Regions from separate parts of the Dactylosporangium sp. NPDC049140 genome, predicted to be linked through region 1. Evidence: riboswitches for the same ligand, from Rfam matches in the RefSeq annotation. Region 1 holds a riboswitch; the other holds the start of a gene.
What was found. A riboswitch is a leader RNA that binds a small molecule or an ion and turns the genes downstream of it on or off. The one in region 1 is predicted to bind thiamine pyrophosphate.
Positions count from the first base shown of each region.

Region 1 (3,573 bases):
CAGTGCGTAGCCGACCGCGTTCGCGCGCACGTCGAGCCCGGCGAGGTGGGCGACGACCGGCGAGTCGCGGGCCCCGAGGAGCACCGTGAACAGGAAGATCCCGGCCGCGGAGAGCAGGATCGGCCAGCCCCGCCGCCACAGGGTCGCCGCGCCGAGCCCGGTGAAGGGCAGCAGCACCAGCAGCGCGCCGATGACGGTCAGCGAGGCGACCGGGTCGAGGGTGGTGACGACGGCCGCGGTGACCAGCAGCGCGGCGGCGAGCTTGGCGGTCGCGTCGCGGCGGGCGAGCCAGGTCATCGTCCCAGCTCCAGCCGTCGGTCGCCGATCGCCGCCACGAGCTGCGGGTCGTGGGTCACCAGCACCAGCGCGCGGCCCTCGTCGCGCAGGTCGGCCAGCAGGGTCACCAGCTCGCGCCAGGTCCGCAGGTCCTGCCCGAACGTCGGCTCGTCCAGGACCAGCACCCGCGGGGCGGCGGCCAGGGCGGTCGCGACGCTGAGCCGGCGCTGCTCGCCCCCGGAGAGCGTGAAGGGGTTGGCCAGGGCCAGGCGGTCGAGGTACAGCCGCTGGAGCAGCTCGTCGACCGTCGCCTCCGGCGCGCCCCCCAGGGCCAGTTCGGCCCGGACGGTGCTGGTGACGAACTGGTGCTCCGGGTTCTGGAACACCGAGCCGATCCGGGCGGCCAGGCGGCGCGCCCGCCAGCGGTGCGGCGGGCGGCCCGCGTCCCGGCCGGCCAGCGCGGCCGCGGCCACCACCCGCCCGCCGGACGGCCGCGTCAGCCCGCCGAGCAGCAGCGCCAGGGTGGTCTTGCCGGCGCCGTTGGGGCCCTCGACGGCGAGCGCCTGGCCCGCGAGGACGGCCTCGTCCACCGTGTTGCCGGTGTGCGGCAGGGCCAGCCGCTCGGCGGTGAGCAGGGCCTCGCCGGGGGCGGTGGCGGCCCGGCGGGACGGCAGCGGGGCGCCGGGGGTCCAGACGGCGCCGGCGTCGTCGCCGATCACGATCGTGCGGTCGACCAGGGGCAGGGCCTCGTCGACGCGGTGCTCGACCAGCACCAGGGTCGCGTCGAGGTCCTGGATGACCTTGGCGATGGCGGTGCGGACGAGCTGCGCCCCGTCCGGGTCGAGGTTCGCGGTCGGCTCGTCGAGCAGCAGCAGCCCGGGCCGCAGCGCGATGACCCCGGCGATGGCCAGGCGCTGCTGCTCGCCGCCGGAGAGCTCGGCGGTACCACGGCCGCGGTCATAGGGGAACCCGACGGCCGTCAGCGCCGCGTCGACCCGCGGCCAGATCTCGGACCGGGGCACGCCCCGGTTCTCCAGGCCGAAGGCGACGTCGTCGCCGGCCCGGCTCATCACGAGCTGGGTCTGCGGGTCCTGGAAGACGATCCCGGTCTCGCCCCGCGCCTGCCGCGCGGGGCGCCCGTCGAGCAGGACCTCGCCCTCCTGCTCGCCGGAGTCCTCGGCGAGCAGGCCGGCGAGCGCGGCGAGCAGGGTGGACTTGCCGGCCCCGGAGGCGCCCAGCAGCAGTACCCGCTCGCCGTGCTCGATGCGCAGGTCGAGGTGGCGGACCGCCCAGGCCTTGCGCCCGGCGTGCCGCCACCCGAAGTTCCTGAGCTCGACCGTGCTCACTCAGATTGCTACGCGTTCCCGCCCGGACGGGAACCGGTCCAGCACGCCCGTCCGCGCCAGCGCGCGCTGCAACGCCCAGCTGCCGGCCCCGGCAACGACCGCGCCGCTGGCCACGACCAGCGCGGCGTAGGTCCACTTCTGCCCGGCGGTGAACGTGTCGCCGTAGTACACGCTCAGGTCGAACAGCGCCGCCCCGGCGCCAGACAGCGCGCCCGCGACGAGCGCATTGCCCAGCTTGTACCCGCGGTAGCCGGTCGCGGCGAAGCCGAACTCGCCGCCGATGCCCTGCACCAGGCCGGACACGACGACGGTGAGCCCCCAGGCCGAGCCGAAGAGCGCCGAGACGATCGCGGCCACGAGCTCGGTGTACAGCCCGGCGCCGGGCTTGCGGATCACGAGCGGGCCGAGGACCGCGGGGATGAGCCACACGCCGTAGATCACCGCGCGCCACGGCAGCGCGAAGCTGTCCAGCGCGTTCCACAGGTTGTTCCAGGCGTAGAACACCCCGGCGAAGGCGACGGCGATGATGGACGCGACGACGATGTCGACGGTCCGCCAACGAGTCTGCATTGTTGGATACCTCCCAGTTCAGGCGAACCAGAAGGAGACGCGACGCCGCACCGCCGGGGTACGGCGGCATGGCGTGCTGGCGTGAGGTGACCGAGCTCCCTGCGCTGGCATTACCCAGATCAGGTTCGAGGGTCTGCGGGGCCGATTTGACGCGGCCGCCGCACTCTCAGCGCTGTGCGCTCCCCTGTCGGATGTGCAGTTGTTTCCCGACGGTAACAGTGAACGTCGTCTGCTCGTAGTCTCGGGTCATGAAAATCACGGCGCGCTCGCTCACGTTCGATGTGTTCGACGGCGGCCCCGAGGACGGCGAGCCGGTGCTGCTGCTGCACGGCTTCCCGCAGCACAGCGGCGAGTGGGCGGACGTCGCCCCGCGGCTGCACGCGGCCGGGCTGCGCACCTACGCCCTCGACCAGCGGGGCACCTCGCCGGGCGCCCGGCCCGCGGAGGTCGAGGCCTACCGGATCACCGAGTGCGCCCTGGACGTGGTCGCCGTCCTCGATGCGCTGGACATCCCGGCGGTACACCTGGTGGGGCACGACTGGGGCGCCATCTGCGCCTGGCACGTGGCGCTGCGGCACGCCTCCCGGGTGCGCACGCTCACCGCGGTTTCGGTGCCGCACCCGCACGCCTCGGCCTACGCGTACGCCAACGATCCGGACCAGAAGGAGCGCTCGGCGTACATCAAGCTCTTCCGGCAGCCCGGGAAGGCCGAGGAGGTGCTGCTGGCCGACGGCGGGCGGCGGCTGCGGTCACTCTTCGCCCCGCTGGCCGACGCCGACGCCTACGTGCGGCCCCTGCTCGAGCCGGGCGCGCTGACCCCGGCGCTGAACTGGTACCGCGCGATGAGCCCCCTCGACCTGGTCGGCCTCGGCCCGGCGACGGTCCCGACCACGTACATGTGGAGCGACGGCGACGTGGCGATCGGCCCGACGGCGGCCCGCGCCTGCGCCTCGTACGTCGCGGGGGACTACCGGTTCGTCCCGCTCGCCGGGATCAGCCACTGGATCCCCGATGAGGCGCCCGCGGAAGTAGCCGCGGCGATTGTCGGCATAGTCAACGCTACTCGCGGGTAATAACCTGGAGGTTCAGGAGCGTCCACCTGGGGGTGTCCATGGTTTCGACGTCGGTGCGCGCGGAACGCGAGGCGCGCAAGGTCATCGAGGAGAACCGCGAGACCGAGTGGAGGAAGCCCAGCTTCGGCAAGGAGCTCTTCCTCGGCCGGCTCCGCCTCGATCTCATCGACCCGCTGCCGGAGCTCGACCCCGCCGCCGAGGCCCGCGGCGTCGAGTTCCGCGAAAAGCTCACCGCCTACGTCGAGACCGTCGACGGGCAGCAGATCGAGCGCGACGCGCGCATCCCCGACGAGGTGCTCCGCTCCCTC
Region 1 covers NZ_JBEZDS010000021.1:93,405-96,977, forward strand. Annotated here, with positions in the region: gene AB0B76_RS30085 (energy-coupling factor transporter transmembrane component T) at 1-297, opposite strand, end outside; gene AB0B76_RS30090 (ATP-binding cassette domain-containing protein) at 294-1,622, opposite strand; gene AB0B76_RS30095 (ECF transporter S component) at 1,623-2,192, opposite strand; TPP riboswitch at 2,271-2,388, opposite strand; gene AB0B76_RS30100 (alpha/beta fold hydrolase) at 2,441-3,265, shown strand; gene AB0B76_RS30105 (acyl-CoA dehydrogenase family protein) at 3,304-3,573, shown strand, end outside.

Region 2 (3,573 bases), on a different contig from region 1:
TCGTCGCCGGCCGCGAGCCGGGCGGCGGTCGAGGCGGCGAAGGTGCAGCCGGTGCCGTGGTTGTTGGACGTGGGGATCCAGGGCGCGGTGAGCAGCGAGGTGTGGCCGTCGTACCAGACCGCGTCCACCGCCTCGGCGCTCCCCCGCAGGTGGCCGCCCTTGACCACGACGCAGCGGGGGCCGTAGGCGGCCAGGTCCTCGGCGGCCTTGGCGGCGTCCTCGGCGTCGAGGACGTCGCGGCCGAGCAGCACCGAGGCCTCGCGCAGGTTCGGCGTGACGACGGCGGCGTGCGGGAAGAGCAGGTCGAGGTACGCCCGCTCGGCGTCGGCGGTGAAGAGCCGGTCGCCGGAGGAGGCCACGAGCACCGGGTCGACGACCAGGCCCGGCAGCCGCGGCGCGAACCGGGCCACGAGCGCGACGGTCTCCGGGGTGGCCAGCATGCCGGTCTTCACCGCGGCGACGGGCAGGTCGTCGAGGACGGCCTCGAGCTGGGCCTGCACGAACCCCGGGTCGACGGCGGAGATGGCCCGCACGCCGACGGTGTTCTGGGCGGTGAGCGCGGTGATCACGCTGGTGCCGAAGACCCCGTGCGCGGCGAAGGTCTTGAGGTCGGCCTGGATCCCGGCCCCGCCCCCGGAGTCGGAGCCGGCGATGGTGAGCGCAACGGGCGGGTTCATGCGGCGAGGAGCTCCTTCACCAGGCGCCCCGGGTCGTCGGCGCGCATGACGGCCCCCATCACGGCCACGCCGGCGGCGCCCTCGTCCAGGCAGTCGCGGACGCGGGCCGGGGTGTCCACGCCGCCGAGCGCGTAGACCGGCACGGGCGCGACCACCGCCATGCGGCCCAGGGCGGCCAGGCCGAGCGGCGGGCCGTACCCGGGCTTGCTGCGCGTGGCGAAGATCGGCGAGAGGGTGACGTAGTCGGCGGGGTCCTCGGCGGCCGCGAACAGCTCCTCGAGGCCGTGGCACTTGCACAGCTCGCCGTCCTCCTCCAGCAGCAGGCGGCCGCCGACCTGGTCGAGGCGGGTGCGCAGGGCCGCGGCGAGCTTGAGGCGGCGCCGCGGCGGGAGGTCGTGCTCGCGCAGGACCACCACCCGGGCCCCGCCGTCGACGGCGCCCGCGATCACCTCGTCCAGCGGGCGTTCAGCCTGCCGGCGGTCGGTGAAGACGATGAGGCCGGGCTCTACCACGGCATACCTCCGGTCGGGCTGGATGCGGTCGCGTGCAGGCGCCGGGGGATCCGCCCGGCCAGGTGGGCCAGGCGGCCGGCCCGCACCGCGAGGCGCATCGCCTCGGCCATGTGCGCCGGGTGCTCGGCCCGGGTGACGGCGGAGGCGAGCAGCACCCCGTCGCAGCCCAGCTCCATGGCGAGGGCGGCGTCGGAGGCGGTACCGATCCCGGCGTCGAGAATGACCGGCACGGTGACGAGCCGCCGGATCAGCGCGATGTTGTGCGGGTTGCGGATGCCCAGCCCGGAGCCGATGGGCGCGCCGAGCGGCATGACGGCCGCGCAGCCGGCGTCGGCCAGGCGCTGGGCGAGGATCGGATCGTCGCTGGTGTACGGCAGGACGACGAACCCGTCCTCGACGAGCCGGGCGGCCGCGGTGACCAACTCGACGCCGTCGGGCAGCAGGGTCTCCTCGTCGCCGATCACCTCGAGTTTCACCCAGGCGGTGCCGAACGCCTCCCGGGCCAGGTGGGCGAGCTTGACCGCCTCGGTGGCCGTGTAGCAGCCGGCGGTGTTGGGCAGCACGCGTACCCCGCACCGCTCGACCACGTCGAGGAGCGAGGGCGCGGCCGGGTCGAGCCGGCGCAGCGCGACGGTGACGAGCGCGGTGCCGCTGGCCCGGATCGCCGCCTCCAGGGCGGCGTGGCTCGTCGCCCCGCCGGTGCCGAGGATGAGGCGGGACGACAGCTCCACGCCGTCCAGCACAAGGGCGTCATCCACCTTGGACCGCCGTCAGCACCTCGACGTGGTCGCCGTCGGCCGGGCGCGTCTGCGCCCAGCGCGATCGGGGTACCACGTCACCGTTGAGGGCGACGGCGATCCCGCGCGGATCGTCTCCGGCGAGGGCGTGCACCACGTCGGCGACGGTGGTGCCGTCGGCGACGCTCGATGCGACCGCGTTGACCACGAGCTGCATAGGACTCACTCCTGCCTCCCTGCGCCGGCATGACCCGGATCAGGTTCGACGGTCGGGGGCTGACAGCCCCCCTCTCAGCCCGGTCACACCGGACTCCCGTGGGGTACGTGTCCGACCATAACGCCGCCGCCATGGTCAGGTAAAGCGCGCTGCCCCGAAGGCGTGAAGGTCGACCCCGGTCGCGCCGAGCAGCGCGAGGTCGGCGACGGCGGCCGCGGTGACCGGGGCCAGGAGCACGCCGTTGCGGTGGTGACCGGTGGCGACCAGCACCCCCGACGGCGCCAGGCGGCCGATGACCGGGGCGTTGTCGGGCGTGCCCGGGCGCAGGCCGGCGAGGGTCTCGGCCAGCGCCAGCTCGGCGACGCCGGGCAGGAGGTCGGCGGCCGGGCGGAGCAGGTCCAGCACGCCGCCGGCGGTGACCGTGGTGTCGGCGCCGCGCTCCTCCTCCGTGGCGCCGACGACGAGCTCGCCGTCGGCGCGCGGCACGAGGTACACGTGCCGCCCCGCCGCCACCCCCCGCACGACGTGCCGCAGCAGCGGCTCGGCGCCCCGCAGCCGCAGCAGCTGGCCCTTCACGGGGCGCACCGGCAGCCCGGTCAGCGCGGCCGAGCCGGTGCCGTTGGCGACGATGATCACATCGTCCCGCAGCGTGGACAGCTCGGTGACGTCCCGCGCCTCGAACCGCACCGGCAGCGTGCGCAGGGCCCGCAGCAGCCGCCGCGGGTCGACCTGGTGGTCGCCGGGGGCGAGCGCGCCGCCGCGGACCCGCGGGGCGAGCAGCGGCTCGAGCTCGCGCAGCCCCCGGCCGGTGAGCGGCTCGATGGGGGTACCCGCGCGGCGGTAGAAGCCGATCAGCCGGTCGATCTCGGCCTGGTCGTCGGCGGTGAGCGCGACGAGGAGGGTGCCGTCGGTGCGGTACGCGACAGGCACCCCGGTCCGGGCCTCGACCCGCTCGGCGAACGACGGCCAGCGGCGCATCGACTCGAGCATCAGCGCCTGCAGATCCTCCTCGCCGAACACGGCCTCGCCGGTGGGCGCGAGCATTCCGGCGGCGACCAGCCCGGCCCCGGCCGAGGGGTCGCGGTCGTACACCGTGATCGCTGCGGCGCCGCGCTCGACGAGCTCGAACGCGACGCTGAGCCCGATGATCCCGCCGCCGACGATCCCGAACGTCGTCATGCGGTGAACTCCAGGGCCGCGGCATACGGGTCGGCGGCCCCGCTGACCGCGCCCACCACGGCGACGGCGTGCGCGCCCGCGGCGAAGAGCTCGCCGGCCCGGGCCGCGGTCACCCCGCCGATCGCCACCACCGGCACGCGTACCGCCTCGGCCACCGCGCGCACCCCGGCCGGCCCGATCGCGTCGGGCAGCCCGGTCTTCGTGGTGGTCGCGAACGCGGGCCCGACGCCGAGGTAGGAGGCGCCGTCGGC
Region 2 covers NZ_JBEZDS010000014.1:42,562-46,134, forward strand. Annotated here, with positions in the region: gene thiD (bifunctional hydroxymethylpyrimidine kinase/phosphomethylpyrimidine kinase) at 1-677, opposite strand, end outside; gene AB0B76_RS23400 (thiamine phosphate synthase) at 674-1,189, opposite strand; gene AB0B76_RS23405 (thiazole synthase) at 1,183-1,947, opposite strand; gene thiS (sulfur carrier protein ThiS) at 1,940-2,143, opposite strand; TPP riboswitch at 2,142-2,252, opposite strand; gene thiO (glycine oxidase ThiO) at 2,279-3,322, opposite strand; gene thiE (thiamine phosphate synthase) at 3,319-3,573, opposite strand, start outside.
Region 2: linked by a shared signal. The riboswitch ahead of thiS (sulfur carrier protein ThiS) and the one ahead of AB0B76_RS30095 (ECF transporter S component) in region 1 are both predicted to bind thiamine pyrophosphate.